DNA from 2 places in the Streptomyces sp. NPDC041129 genome. Region 1 is predicted to be linked to the other one. Evidence: riboswitches for the same ligand, from Rfam matches in the RefSeq annotation. Region 1 holds a riboswitch; the other holds the start of a gene.
The links. Region 1 has a riboswitch for S-adenosylmethionine ahead of thrC (threonine synthase). Riboswitches for the same ligand answer to the same signal wherever they lie in the genome.
Positions count from the first base shown of each region.

Region 1 (7,332 bases):
CACGTGGTGTAGACCTTATGTGTCCACATATTGAACGGTCAGACAGCAGGGTTGGGGCTTTGAGGGTGCGTCGGCGTACGGCAGGAACGATCGCGGTTGTGTCCGCACTGGGCATGACGGCGGTCCTCGGCGGCTGTGGGAGCACGGACTCCGACGTGACCCTCAGACTCGTCGCGGCCGACTACGGTGACTCGGCGGCGAACGGCTCCAAGAAGTACTGGGACGGGCTGGCCGAGGAGTACGAGGCCGAGCACGGGGTGAAGGTCGAGGTCAGCGTCTACTCCTGGAACGACGTCGACCGCAAGGTCAAGGAGATGGTCGACGCCGGGCACGCCCCCGACCTGGCCCAGATCGGCGCCTACGCCGACTACGCGGCCGCGGGCAAGCTGTACCAGGCCTCCGACCTGCTCTCCATCCGCACCCAGGCCGACTTCCCCTCCGCGCTCTCCGACGCCGGCCAGTGGAAGCACGTGCAGTACGGCATCCCCTTCGCGGCCTCCACCCGGGTGCTCTTCTACAACAAGACCCTGTTCAGCCAGGCCGGCATCACCCCGCCCACCACCTGGGACGAGCTGGCGGCCGACGCCCGCGCGCTCAAGGACAAGGGTGTGAAGTACCCCTACGCGCTGCCGCTCGGTCCCGAGGAGGCCCAGGCCGAGACCATGCAGTGGCTGCTGGGCGGCGGTGACGGCTACACCGACGACATCGGTGCCTACAGCATCGACTCCGCGAAGAACGTGGAGACCTTCACCTGGCTCAAGGACGAGCTGGTCGGCAAGGGCCTGACCGGTCCGGTCGCCCCCGGCAAGCTGAACCGCGCGGACGCCTTCGCCGCCTTCGCCGACGGCCAGGTCGGCATGCTCAACGGCCACCCCACGCTGATCCAGCAGGCCGCCAAGAAGGGCGTGAAGTTCGGCACGGTCCCGATGCCGGGCCGCACCGGCCGGGCCAAGGCGTCGATGGGTGTCGCGGACTGGATGATGGGCTTCAGGCAGAACGGGCACGCCCGCGAGATCGGCGACTTCCTCGACTTCGTCTACGAGAAGAAGAACGTCCTCGCCTTCTCCCGCGAGTACGGGCTGCTGCCGGTCACCGACTCCGCGTCCAGCGCCATGTCCGACTCGGACGCGGCCGGCGACAAGGTCCTGCGCCCCTTCCTCGACGAGCTTCCGCTCTCCCAGCTCTACCCGGTCGGCAAGACCTCGTGGGCCTCGGTCAGCGCGGCCGTGAAGAAGGACATCGGCCAGGCGGTCACCCCCGGCGCCAGCCCCGCCGACGTGCTGTCCCGGCTGCAGTCCACCGCGTCGGCCGCGGACAGCGCGGACGTGAACTGAGGCAGGCTGTCGGTGCCCGGCGCTACGGTTGCCCCCATGGAGGAACTGGGCAGCCGCGAACAGGCGATCCTCGCGCTGGAACGCCGGGGCTTCACCGGCCCCGGCGCGAAGGAACGGGCCATCCGCGAGGAGCTGGGTCTCGCCCCGGTGCGCTACTACCAGCTCCTCAACGCCCTCCTGGACGACGCCCGGGCGCTCGCCGCGGACCCGGTCACGGTCAACCGGCTGCGCCGGGTGCGGGAGGCCCGCCGCGCGGAGCGCTGAGTTCCCGGCTCGGCCGGGGGAAACGGTCCAGGAGTGACCAGGGCCCGCGCCGGATACTGTCCCTGTATGGACCTCCTGCCGACCCCGGCGACCCAGGCCGGCCGCGACGGACTGCACGCGCTGCTGGCCAAGCCCCGCGCGGCGGTGATCGGACTCGACTTCGACGGCACCCTCGCCCCGATCGTCGCCGACCCCGAGCAGGCCCGCGCCCACCCCGACGCCGTTCCCGCGCTGGCCGGGCTCGCCCCCGAGGTGGCCTCCGTCGCCGTGGTCACCGGCCGGCCCGCCGAGGTCGCGGTGCGGTACGGCGGCTTCGCGGACGTGCCCGGCCTGGAACACCTCACCGTCCTCGGCCACTACGGCGCCGAGCGCTGGGACGCCGCGACCGGCGAGGTCACCGCGCCGGCGCCGCACCCCGGTGTGGCCGCGGTCCGCGCCGAACTGCCCGGTCTGCTGGAGCGCGTCGGCGCCGGGCACGGCACCTGGACCGAGGACAAGGGCCGGGCCGTCGCCGTGCACACCCGCCGCGCCGACGACCCCCAAGCCGCCTTCGAGGCCCTGCGCGGCCCCCTCACCGAACTCGCCGCCCGGCACGGCCTGATCGTCGAACCCGGCCGGCTGGTCCTGGAACTGCGCCCGCCCGGCATGGACAAGGGCGTCGCCCTCCTCGACCACGTCCGCCGTACCGCCGCCGGGTCCGTCCTCTACGCGGGCGACGACCTCGGCGACCTGCCCGCCTTCGCGGCCGTCGGGGAACTCCGCTCCGAGGGCGTCCCCGGCCTGCTGGTCTGCAGCGGCAGCACCGAGGTCACCGAACTGGCCGAACGGGCGGACCTGGTGGTCGACGGCCCGGAGGGCGTCGTCGCGCTCCTGCGCGCGCTGGCGGCGCGGCTCGGCTGACCCGGACCACCGGGCCGACGGCCCTCAGCCGGTCAGCGCGCCGAGCTGGTCCAGGAACCACTGCGCCGGCGGCAGCGCGGTGGCGGCGGCGGCCAGCCGCTTGGACCGCTCCGCCCGCTCGCCCTGGGGCATGCTCAGCGCGGCGTGCAGCGCGTCCGCCGTCCCCACGACGTCGTACGGGTTGACCACGATCGCGTCCTCGCCCAGCTCCTCGTACGCCCCGGCCTCCCGCGACAGCACCAGCGCGCACCCCTCGTCGGAGACGACCGGCACCTCCTTGGCGACCAGGTTCATGCCGTCCCGGATCGGGTTGACCAGGGCCACGTCCGCGAGCCGGTAGGCGGCCAGCGAGCGGGCGAAGTCGTCCTTGACGTGCAGCACCACCGGCGTCCAGCCGGGCGTCCCGTAACGGGAGTTGATCTCGTCGGCGACCCGCCGCACCTCGGCCGTGTAGGCGCGGTAGACCGCGAGGTCCTGCCGTGAGGGGTAGGCGAACGCGATGTGCACGACCCGCTCGCGCCACTCGGGGCGGTCGTCCAGAAGCTGCCGGTACGCCAGCAGCCCGCGCACGATGTTCTTGGACAGCTCGGTGCGGTCCACCCGGACGATGGTCCGGCGCCCCTCGCCGATCTCCGCGCGCAGGGCCGTCATCCGCTCGTCCACGTCCGGCCGGTGCGCCCGCTCGCGCAGGAAGTCCGCGTCCGCGCCGAGCCCGTGCACCCCGATCCGGGTCCCGGACGGGATGCCGGGGCCGAGCACCGCGTGGCAGCAGTCCGTGAACGCGTCCGCCCAGCGCTTGGTCAGGAACGCCGCCCGGTCCGCGCCGAGGATGCCGGTCAGCAGCTCGGCGGCGATGTCGTCGGGCAGCAGCCGGAAGTAGTCCGGCGGCGCCCACGGGGTGTGCGAGAAGTGGCCGATGCGGAGATCCGGCCGGAGCTGCCGGAGCATCCGCGGGGCGAGGGCCAGGTGGTAGTCCTGGATGACCACCGCGGCTCCCTCGGCCGCCTCCTGCGCCAGCGCCTGTGCGAACGCCCGGTTGTACGCCTGGTACGAGGCCCACTGGCGGCGGAACTCCGCGTCGAGGACCGGCTCCAGCGGGGTCTGGTACAGCATGTGGTGGACGAACCAGAGCACCGAGTTGGCGATGCCGTTGTAGGCGTCGGCGAACACGGTCGCGTCGATGTCGAGCATCCGCACCCGCTGCTCGCCGGTGTCCTCCGCCGGCAGCAGACCCCCGCCCGCCCGCCGTACCGCCTCCCGGTCGCCGTCGCCGAGCGCGGCGCAGACCCACACCGCGTTGTGGTCCGGCCCGATGGCCGACAGCCCCGAGACCAGCCCTCCCCCGCCGCGTCTGGCGCTCAGCGAGCCGTCCTCGAGCACCTCGTACGAAACCGGGCCGCGGTTGGACGCGACCAGCACCTCAGCACCCTGCGTGGAAGCCATGATTCTCAACCTAGCCCGGCCCGGAAACGCTCAAACGTACGCTCCGCCCCGGAAGGGCGCTGTATACAGCCGTTCTTCCGCGTTCACCGCGCCGCTCAGGCCACCTTGCGGTGCGCGTACTCCGCGATCTCCACCATCGGCGGCCGCTCCTCGGTGTCCACCGAGTAGGTGCGCGGCTCGAACCCGTCCTCGCCGCGCTCGAACTGGGTGAGCGAGGGCCTCACGAGGTGGCCGCGGGCCAGCCGGAGCTGGGCGGTGCGGTAGATCGCCGCGGCCATCCGGCCGAGCGCCTGCCCGTCCTGGTGCCGGTGCCTGCGCACCCCGACGTCCACCTGGGCCAGCGCGTCCAGCCCCACCATGTGCAGCGCGTCCACCAGCATGCCCAGCTCCACGCCGTAGCCCACCGGGAACGGGAGCTGCTCCAGCAGCGAGCGGCGGCCCGCGTACTCCCCGCCCAGCGGCTGCACGAAGCCGGCGAGCTGCGGCCAGTGCATGTTCAGCAGCGGGCGGGCCATCAGCTCGGTGACCCGGCCGCCCTGCCCTGCGGCGGCCGTGCCGGAGGCGCGCCCGTCGGGCACGGTGAGCGGGCGGTCGTACATCGCCTTGACCAGGTCGACGTCCGGGTCGGTGAGCAGCGGGCCGACGATGCCGAGGACGAAGTCGGAGGAGAACTCCCTCAGGTCGGCGTCGATGAAGCAGACGATGTCCCCGCTCGTCGCCAGCAGCGAGCGCCACAGCACCTCGCCCTTGCCGGGGACGGCCGGTATGCGCGGCAGGACGCTGTCGCGGTGCACCACCCGGGCGCCGGCCGCGGCGGCGACCTCCGCGGTGCGGTCGGTGGAGCCGGAGTCGACGACGACGATCTCGTCGACCAGCGGAGTCTGCCGCATGAGGTCGTGACGGATGACGGCGACGATGTCGCCGACCGTCTCCTCCTCGTTCAGCGCGGGCAGGACGACGGAGACGGACTGCCCGGTGCGCTGCTTGGCGGCCAGGACTCCGTGCAACGGGCGGTCGGCCACGGACCAGGAGCGGGTGGCCAGCCAGCGCTCGACTTCTTCCAGCACGGTCTGCGGCTCCTCACTGTCGTGATCACACCTGTTGAGGGGGGTGATGCATCTCGCGGTTCGGACGACTATCTCAACTGTCCCGGCCGTCGGTTACAGTCTTGAACAACGCCGATGACCATCGCATGTCGGGGGTCGCCCGGCGTTCACAACCGAATACCGCTCATCCAGAGGGGCAGAGGGACACGGCCCGATGAAGCCCCGGCAACCCCCCTGAGCCGCACTCGTTTCGCGCGAGGCTCCCGGCCAGGGAAGGTGCCAAATCCGTCTCACGGCGAGATGCGTCGTGAGGAAGATGAGGAGAAAGGGCCTCGCCTCCATGGCTGTGCAGACAGTTGCAAGCACCAGCAATCCCGCCGTCGATCTCGGCCCCGCCGCTGCCCTGAGCTGTCGCGAATGCGGCCACCGGGTACCCCTCGGACCGGTCTTCGCGTGCGAGGAGTGTTTCGGCCCGCTGGAGATCGCCTACGACTTCTCCGCCTACGACACCGAAGAGCTGCGCCGGCGCATCGAGGCGGGCCCCGCGAACATCTGGCGCTACGCACCCCTGCTGCCCGTCCCCGCGGACGTGGCCGAGAAGCCGAACATCAACCCCGGCTGGACCAAGCTCGTCAAGGCCGACAACCTGGCCGGCGAGCTGGGCGTCCCCGGCGGGCTGTACGTCAAGGACGACTCCGGCAACCCGACGCACTCCTTCAAGGACCGCGTCGTCGCCCAGGCCCTGGAGGCCGCCCGCGCCTTCGGCTTCACCACCCTGTCCTGCTCCTCCACCGGCAACCTCGCCGGTGCCGTCGGCGCCGCCGCCGCCCGGGCCGGCTTCCGCTCCTGCGTGTTCATCCCCCACGACCTGGAGCAGGGCAAGGTCGTCATGGCCGCGGTCTACGGCGGCGAGCTCGTCGGGATCGAGGGCAACTACGACGACGTGAACCGCTTCTGCTCCGAGCTGATCGGCGACCCGGCCGGCGAGGGCTGGGGCTTCGTCAACGTCAACCTGCGGCCGTACTACGCCGAGGGCTCCAAGACGCTGGCGTACGAGATCTGCGAGCAGCTCGGCTGGCGGCTGCCGGACCAGATCGTGGTCCCGATCGCCTCCGGCTCCCAGCTCACGAAGATCGACAAGGGTCTGCAGGAGCTGATCAAGCTCGGCCTGGTCGAGGACAGGCCGTACAAGATCTTCGGCGCCCAGGCCGAGGGCTGCTCGCCGGTGTCGACCGCGTACAAGGCGGGCCACGACGTCGTGCGGCCGCAGAAGCCGAACACCATCGCCAAGTCCCTCGCCATCGGCAACCCGGCCGACGGGCCGTACGTCCTGGACATCGCGCGCCGCACCGGCGGAGCGGTGGAGGACGTGACGGACGAGGAGGTCGTGGACGCGATCAAGCTGCTGGCCCGGACCGAGGGCATCTTCGCGGAGACGGCGGGCGGGGTGACCGTCGGCGTCACCCGCAAGCTGCTCAAGGAAGGCGTGCTGGACCCGGCGAAGACCACCGTCGTCCTCAACACCGGCGACGGCCTCAAGACCCTCGACGCGGTGGCCGGCACCGGCCTCACCGCCACCATCCGCCCGAACCTGGACTCCTTCCGAGAGGCTGGCCTCGCATGAGCGTGACCGTTCGCATCCCCACCATCCTGCGCACCTACACCGGCGGGCAGGCCGAGGTCGCCGCCGAGGGCGCGAACCTCGCCGAGGTCATCGAGAACCTGGAGAAGAACCACACCGGGATCGCCGCGCGGGTGCTGGACGACCAGGGCAAGCTGCGCCGCTTCGTCAACGTGTACGTCAACGACGACGATGTCCGTTTCGAGCAGGGCCTGCAGACCGCGACTCCGGACGGCGCCGGTGTCTCCATCATTCCGGCCGTCGCCGGCGGCTGACAGAATGACCGATCATTACCTTCGGTAACGCCGGTTACCGATTGTTCATTGAATGGCCTCCCCCGTGCGAGAAACGGAGGGGGCCATTCTGCGTGATTGAGCGCGGTAGAGTTGGGGAAGCCGCTCCCGGACCATGGGTCAGGAGCCTTGGATTCACCGCGGTGCACCCGACAAGAAATAGCCAAAGTGTGGGTGCTTTCTGCGGCTTTTGCGCATTTTATGGGGCCCGATTTGCCCTGAATTCGGGCGAATTCACGCTACATTCCGGACCGTTCGCGTCCATATTTCTCGTCCGATTGACCTGTTGCAGACGGCAGTTGGGCAGATACATTCAGCGGCGGTCGACGCGTTCCGGCGCACGCCCCCGGCCAATGGGGGGTGAGGTCTGACCCGGGTCCGCGAAGTGTGGATCTGTGCAAGGGCCAGTAATAGGGGAGTTAGGCATGGCT
Region 1 covers NZ_JBVIYV010000004.1:353,158-360,489, reverse strand. The annotation lists gene ACZ6B1_RS17275 (extracellular solute-binding protein) at 66-1,334, shown strand; gene ACZ6B1_RS17270 (DUF3263 domain-containing protein) at 1,371-1,598, shown strand; gene otsB (trehalose-phosphatase) at 1,665-2,498, shown strand; gene ACZ6B1_RS17260 (alpha,alpha-trehalose-phosphate synthase (UDP-forming)) at 2,523-3,941, opposite strand; gene ACZ6B1_RS17255 (glucosyl-3-phosphoglycerate synthase) at 4,037-5,008, opposite strand; SAM riboswitch class I at 5,169-5,310, shown strand; gene thrC (threonine synthase) at 5,328-6,611, shown strand; gene ACZ6B1_RS17245 (MoaD/ThiS family protein) at 6,608-6,883, shown strand; gene ACZ6B1_RS17240 (cold-shock protein) at 7,327-7,332, shown strand, end outside.

Region 2 (7,332 bases), on a different contig from region 1:
ATCTGCTCGGCAACATGCTCTTCCTCTTCGTCTTCGGGCTGATGACCGAGGAACGGATGGGCCGGGTGGAGTTCGCCCTCTTCTACGTCGGCTGCGGTTACCTGGCCCTGCTGGGCTACGCGGCCGCCAACGTCACCTCCGGACAGTCGCTGGTGGGCGCCTCGGGGGCGATCTCGGCGGTCCTCGGAGCGTTCCTGTACCTGTTCCCCCGTGCCCGTGTGACCAGTCTCCTCCCCTTCCTGTTCTTCCTCCCCCTGCGTTTCCCGGCCTGGGTCGTGCTGCCCTTCTGGGCGGCCCTGCAGTGGCTCGCGGCGGGCCGGGCCGGCCAGGGCCCCGGGGTCGCCTATCTCGCCCACCTGATCGGCTTCGGCCTCGGCTTCGGCTACGCGTGGGTGCGCTACGGGCCGACCACTAGAGTGAGGTCCGCACCGGCCCCGGCACCCGAGGGAGAGAACCAGCCGTGATCACCGCGATTGTCCTCATCAAGACCAGCGTGGACCGGATCCCCGAGATCGCGGAGCAGATCGCTTCGCTGGATTCGGTGAGCGAGGTTTTCTCCGTCACCGGCACCTACGACCTGATCGCCATGGTGCGGGTGCGGCAGCACGAGGACCTGGCCGACGTCATCCCGGGGCGGATCAGCAAGATCCCCGGCGTGGAGGGCACCGACACACACGTCGCGTTCCGCACGTACTCCCAGCACGACCTGGAGGCGGCGTTCGCGATCGGTCTCGACTCGTGAACGCCGCCCCCTAGAGCCTGTCGCTCGGGTCAGGCCTGGTCGCGCACCGGCACGCAGCGGCCGTCCTCGGTGCGGTAGCGCCACCGCGCGCCGTCGCGGACCAGTTCCCGCACCGCGTCGACGAAGCGCTCGACGTGCTCGTCGGGCGTGCCCGCCCCGAAGCTGACCCGGACGGCGTTCAGGGACTTCTCACCGGGCGCGGCCTCCGGCGCCCCGCACTCGCCCTGGGTCCGCGGGTCGCCGCCCAGCAGGGTGCGGACCAGCGGGTGGGCGCAGAACAGGCCGTCGCGCACGCCGATGCCGTACTCGGCGGAGAGCGCGGCGGCGAAGTGGGAGCTGTTCCAGCCCTCGACGACGAAGGAGAGCACGCCGACCCGCGGGGCGTCGTCGCCGAACAGGGAGAGCACCCTGACCTCCGGCACCTCGGCGAGACCCGCCCGGACCCGGGCGATCAGGTGCTGCTCGCGGGCCACGAGTGCGTCCCAGCCGGCCTCGGTGAGGGCCTTGCAGGCGGAGGCGATGGAGTAGGCGCCGATGACGTTCGGGGAGCCGGCCTCGTGGCGCGCGGCGCTCTCGTGCCACTCCACGTCCACTCCCCCGTCCTCGCGCCGCGTGACCTTGCGGCTGGCGCCGCCGCCCGCCAGGTACGGCCCGGCCGCGGCCAGCCAGTCGGCGCGGCCGGCCAGCACGCCGGAGCCGAAGGGCGCGTACAGCTTGTGACCGGAGAAGGCCACCCAGTCGACGTCCAGGTCCCGGACCGACACCGGGTGGTGCGGGGCGAGCTGGGCGGCGTCCAGGACGATCCGGGCCCCGTGCGCGTGGGCCGCGGCGGCCAGCTCGCGCACCGGCCACAGCTCCCCGGTGACGTTGGAGGCGCCGGTGACGCACACCAGGGCCGGGCCGTACGGGTCGCGGTCGGCGAGGGCCCGCTCCAGGGTCTCCACGGCCTGCCGCGGGGTGCGCGGCGCGTCGAGGACGGTCACCCTCGCGTCCTGCCACGGCAGCAGCGCGGCGTGGTGCTCGGTCTCGAAGACGAAGACCTCGCAGCCGGCCGGGAGCGCGCGGGCGAGGAGGTTCAGGGAGTCGGTGGTCGACCGGGTGAAGACCACCTGGTCGCTCCGGCGGCAGTCGAGGAATCCGGCGACCGTCCGGCGGGCGTTCTCGAACAGGTCGGTGGAGAGCTGGGAGAGGTAGCCGGCGCCACGGTGGACGCTGCCGTAGTAGGGCGCGTAGGCGGCGACGTCGTCCCAGACGCGCTGCAGGGCGGGGGCGCTGGCGGCGTAGTCCAGCGCGGCGTAGGTGACCTCGCCGCCCGTCACGAGCGGGACGGTGACGTCACGGCCCAGAACGGGCAGCTGGTCACAAATGGTCTGGGTGGCGGCAGCGGTGGAGACGGACATGGGTGAACTCCCGTGAGGCAGGCCGGTGTCACCGTGCGAGCGGTACGGCTCGAAGCACGGCGGAAGATGAAAAGGGGTACGCGGAGGCGGGGCTCTACGCCCTATCGCATTCGCTTGCTCACAGAAGGCTCCCTCGACGACCAGGACCCCTGGTCCCGCGCCCCGTCAGGAGCCGCGCGAGGGGTCCGCGCTTGCCGTGGACCTCGCTGCCCACGACCTGGTCCTCACCCGGGGCACCCCGCCACGGACGGAGGGTTGCCGGACAGCCGGCCGGGGCCGAATGGCTGTCACTCATGACCTGGTTCAGTATCCTGCCACACGATCTCCGGTGCGCAAGGCGCGGTCCGGCATCCGGACCGCGCCCCGCGTCGCACCGGGCGGGTGTCAGGCGTTGCTGGCCGTCACCCACCGCTCCAGCGTTCGCTTCGCCGCCCCGCTGTCGATCGACTCCGCCGCCCTCGCCATGCCCGCGCGCAGCTGCTCGGTGAGCGGCTGGTCGGCCGGATGCAGGGCGACCAGCGCCGCCGCCGAGTTCAGCAGCACCGCGTCCCGGACGGGGCCGTGCTCGCCGTCCAGTACGCGCCGGGCCACCTCGGCGTTGTACGAGGCGTCGGCGCCGCGCAGCGCCTCCACGGGGACCAGCCCGATGCCGGCGTCCCGCGGGTCGAAGCGCTCCTCGGCGACCTTGCCGTCCCGGACCACCCACACCCGGGACGTCGAGGTGGTGGTCAGCTCGTCCAGGCCGTCGTCGCCCCGGAACACCAGGGCGGAGTTCCCGCGCTCGGCGAGGACCCCGGCCACGATCGGCGCCATGCGCGGATCGGCCACACCGACCGCCTGGGCGCGCACCTTGGCCGGGTTGGTCAGCGGGCCGAGCACATTGAAGGTGGTACGGATGCCCAACTGGCCGCGGGCCGCCGCGACATGGCGCAGCGACGGGTGGAACTTCACGGCGAAGCAGATGGTGATGCCGGCCTCCTCGGCGACCTCGGCGACCCGCCGCGGGGTCAGGCCCAGGTTGATGCCGAGCTTCTCCAGGACGTCGGACGAGCCGGAGGCGGAGGACGCGGCGCGGTTGCCGTGCTTGACGACCTTCGTGCCGGTGCCGGCGACGACGATCGACGACATGGTGGAGATGTTCACCGTCTTCGCGCCGTCGCCGCCGGTGCCGACGATGTCGACGGCCGGCCCGGGCACCTCGATCACATTGGCGTGCTCGTACATGGTCCGCACGAGGCCGGTGATCTCCTGGACCGTCTCGCCCTTGGCGCGCAGCGCCACCATGAACCCGGCGATCTGGGCGTCGGTCGCCTCGCCGCGCATGATGCGGTCCATCGCCCAGGCCGTCTCGTCGGCGGACAGGTCCCGGCCGTCCAGCAGGCCGTTCAGCAGGGCGGGCCAGGAACGGCCCGCCGCGGTGTCGCCTCCAGCGGGGGTCACAGCGCTCATAGCCGCTCCTGGGTTTCGTCGCAGAACAGTGTGCTCCCACCCTATCCAGCCCTGGACACGGCGAAGGGCCCCGTCCGCAAGCCGGACGGGGCCCTTCGACTGTGGCGTGGCGACGCTCGGGGATCAGTGGTGGCCGTGGCCGCTCGTGATCTCCCGGTATTCCTCGACGGTGGCCTTCGGGATCTGGTTGTCCTCGCCGTAGTAGGCGTTGCTGAGCTTGGCGCGCAGCTTCTCGGACCCCTTCACCTTGCGCTCGACACCGTTCTCGTCCACCGTCGGGCCGATCTCGGCCGGCTCGTACTGGTGGTGGGCGGTCAGGGTGTGGAGCTGCTCCTGGCTGAGCGGCTCGTGGATCTCGATGAACTCACCGTGCGGCAGGCGCTTGATGATGCCCGTCTCGCGGCCGTGCAGCACCTTCTCGCGGTCCCGGCGCTGCAGGCCGAGGCAGATCCGCTTGGTGACGAGGAAGGCGATGACCGGTCCGGCGAAGAAGGAGATCCGGACGAACCACGTGACCGCGTTCAGCGACAGGCTGAAGTGGGTGGCGAAGAGGTCGTTGCCACCGCCGACCAGACCGACCATGTACACCGTGATCCAGGCGACGCCGAAGCCGGTGCGCGTCGGGGCGTTGCGCGGGCGGTCCAGGATGTGGTGCTCGCTCTTGTCCCCGGTGACCCAGGACTCGATGAACGGGTAGAGCGCGATCGCGGCGAGCACCAGGCCGAAGAGGACCAGCGGGATGAACACGCCCAGGACGAGCGTGTGACCCCAGAAGTTGATCTCCCAGCCCGGCATGTAGCGGACCAGACCCTCGGCGAAGCCCATGTACCAGTCCGGCTGGGCGCCGGTGGACACCTGGTCCGGCCGGTAGGGGCCCATGGCCCAGATCGGGTTGATCTGGGTGACCGCGGCGATGGCCGCGATCACGCCGAAGACCAGGAAGAAGAAGCCTCCGGCCTTGGCCATGTACACCGGCAGCAGCGGCATGCCGACGACGTTGTTGTTGCTCTTCCCGGGACCCGCGAACTGCGTGTGCTTGTGGTAGAAGACCAGGATCAGGTGGCCCACCATCAGGCCGAGCATGATGCCCGGCAGCAGCAGGATGTGGATCGAGTAGAACCGGGCCACGAAGTCGTGGCCGGGGAACTCGCCGCCGAAGAGGAAGTACGAGATGTACGTGCCGACGATCGGCATGGACAGGATCGCACCCTCGGTGAAGCGCACACCGGTGCCGGAGAGCAGGTCGTCCGGGAGCGAGTAACCGGTGAAGCCGGTGAACATGCCCAGGACGAACAGCAGGAAGCCGAACAGCCAGTTGATCTCACGCGGCTTGCGGAACGCGCCGGTGAAGAACACGCGCATCATGTGCACGAACATGCCGGCGAGGAAGATCAGCGCGGCCCAGTGGTGGATCTGCCGGATGAGCAGGCCACCGCGCACGTCGAAGGAGATGTGCAGGGTCGAGTTGAACGCCTCGGACATCAGCTGTCCCTGGAGCGGGACGTAGCTGCCGTGGTACTCCACCTCGTTCATCGACGGGTGGAAGAACAGCGTCAGATAGACACCGGTCAGGATGATGATGAGGAAGCTGTACATGCAGACTTCGCCCAGCATGAACGACCAGTGGTCGGGGAAGATCTTGCGCATGTTGGCCTTGGCCAGGGAGTAGATCCCCAGCCGGCCGTCGGCCCAGTCGGCGATCCGCTCGCCGGCCGGCGCCTTGCCGCGTCGCTCGTTGTTCTCGTTGGTGCTCATCCGCGCTCCCAGAATGCAGGACCGACGGGCTCCTCGAAGTCGCCGAGCGCCTGGAGGTAACCCTCGTCGTTCACGCCGATGCGGAGCTGCGGCAGGGCGTGACCAGCGGGGCCGAAGATCACTCGGGCACCGTCGGAGAGGTCGAAGGTGGACTGGTGGCACGGGCACAGGACGTGATGCGTCTGCTGCTCGTACAGCGAGATCGGGCAACCGACGTGGGTGCAGATCTTCGAGAAGGCGACGATGCCCTCGTGCGACCAGTCGAGCTCGCGCTTGTCCTTGATGTTGCCCGGCTGCAGCCGGACGATCATCACGGCGGCCTTGGCGATCTCGTTCTGGAAGTCCTCGTCGGTCTCCTCCAGGCCCTCGGGCTTGACGAAGGTGAGCGAACCGACCTGGACGTCCTCGGGACGCAGCGGCTGGTTCGTGTTCGTGTTGACGAGGAGCTTGCCCTTGGCCCACAGGGTGTGCCGCAGCGAGGTGCCGGGCAGCGGGCCGAGGTCGCGCAGCAGGACGACGCCGGAGAGCGGCACCAGGGTGAGCGCGCCGAGCATCGTGTTGCGGATCAGCTTGCGGCGGCCGAGCGCCGACTCCTTGGCGCCCTCCTTGAAGTCCGCGTGGACCTTCGCGCGGACCTCGGGGGAGGCCGCGATCGGGTGCCGCTCGTCGGCGACCTCCACGTCGGACATCAGGGTGCGGGCCCAGTGGACCGCGCCCGCGCCGATGCAGAACAGCGCCGCGCCCAGGGTCAGGCCGAGCGCGAAGTTCAGCGCGCTGATGTGCCCGATCGGGAAGATGTAGACCGAGGTGTCGGGCGAGATCGTCACGTACGAGGCGATGAAGCCGACGGTGGCCAGCATCGAGACCGTGAACAGCAGGGCGACGACGCGCTCGGACCGCTTGGCGGCCCGCTCGTCGATGTCCTGGATCCGGTGCTCGTGGGGCGGCAGCCCCGGGTCCGCGAACGGGTTCGCCTCGTCCGCGACGCTCACGGCGCCGTGCGCGTGGTCCTGCTCTGCGGGCAGGTTCTCTTCTGGAATGTCTTGGCTACTCATGACTTCTTGGCCTTTGCGGTCCGGGCGGCGACCCACACGGCAACCGCGATCAGTGCGCCGAGACCGAAGATCCAGGCGAACAGACCCTCGCTGACCGGCCCGAGGCCGCCCAGCTCGAGGCCACCCGGGTTGACCGTCTCGTCACCGTTGACCGCGTTCAGGTACGCGATGATGTCCTTCTTGTTCTTCTCCGACATCGTGGTGTCGGGGAAGGACGGCATGTTCTGCGGGCCGGTCTGCATGGCCTCGTAGATGTGCTTGGGGTCCACGCCCTCGAGGCTCGGCGCGTACTTGCCCTTGGTGAGGGCACCACCCTTGCCGGTGAAGTTGTGGCACTGCGCGCAGTTGGTGCGGAACAGCTCGCCACCCTTGGCGATGTCCGCGCCCTCCGGGCCGTACTGCTGCTTCGTCGGCACGTTCGGGCCGGCGCCCAGCGACGCGACGTACGCGGCGAGCTGGTCGATCTGGGCCTGGGTGTACACGACCTTCTTGCGCGGGATCTGCGCCATCTGCGAGGTGGAGGCGGGCATGCGGCCCGTGCCGACCTGGAAGTCGACGGCCGCGGCGCCCACGCCGACCAGACTCGGCCCGTCGGAGGAGCCCTTGCCACCGGTGCCGTGGCAGCTGGCGCAGCCGACCTCGTAGAGCTTCTTGCCCTCCTTGATGGTCAGGGACTGGGAGGTTTCATCGGCCTGTGCCTTGCTCGCGGGCGCGAACGCGGCGTACAGCCCCCCAGTGGCCGCCAGCGCGAGGAGTAGGACGACGACCGCCGCCAGCGGATGGCGTCGTCGTGCGGAGAGCTTTTTCACGGATTACCCCGGTGTCAGGATCTTCTGCGTCGATGCTGGATGTGCGGGAACGGTCCCGGCTACTTGATCAGGTAGATCGTGGCGAAGAGGCCGATCCAGACGACATCGACGAAGTGCCAGTA
Region 2 covers NZ_JBVIYV010000007.1:3,863-11,194, reverse strand. The annotation lists gene ACZ6B1_RS22375 (rhomboid family intramembrane serine protease) at 1-464, shown strand, start outside; gene ACZ6B1_RS22370 (Lrp/AsnC family transcriptional regulator) at 461-742, shown strand; gene ACZ6B1_RS22365 (aminotransferase class V-fold PLP-dependent enzyme) at 772-2,142, opposite strand; SAM riboswitch class IV at 2,325-2,441, opposite strand; gene trpD (anthranilate phosphoribosyltransferase) at 2,527-3,591, opposite strand; gene qcrB (cytochrome bc1 complex cytochrome b subunit) at 3,715-5,346, opposite strand; gene qcrA (cytochrome bc1 complex Rieske iron-sulfur subunit) at 5,343-6,401, opposite strand; gene qcrC (cytochrome bc1 complex diheme cytochrome c subunit) at 6,398-7,210, opposite strand; gene ctaE (aa3-type cytochrome oxidase subunit III) at 7,270-7,332, opposite strand, start outside.
Region 2: another riboswitch for S-adenosylmethionine. It lies ahead of ACZ6B1_RS22365 (aminotransferase class V-fold PLP-dependent enzyme); the one in region 1 lies ahead of thrC (threonine synthase).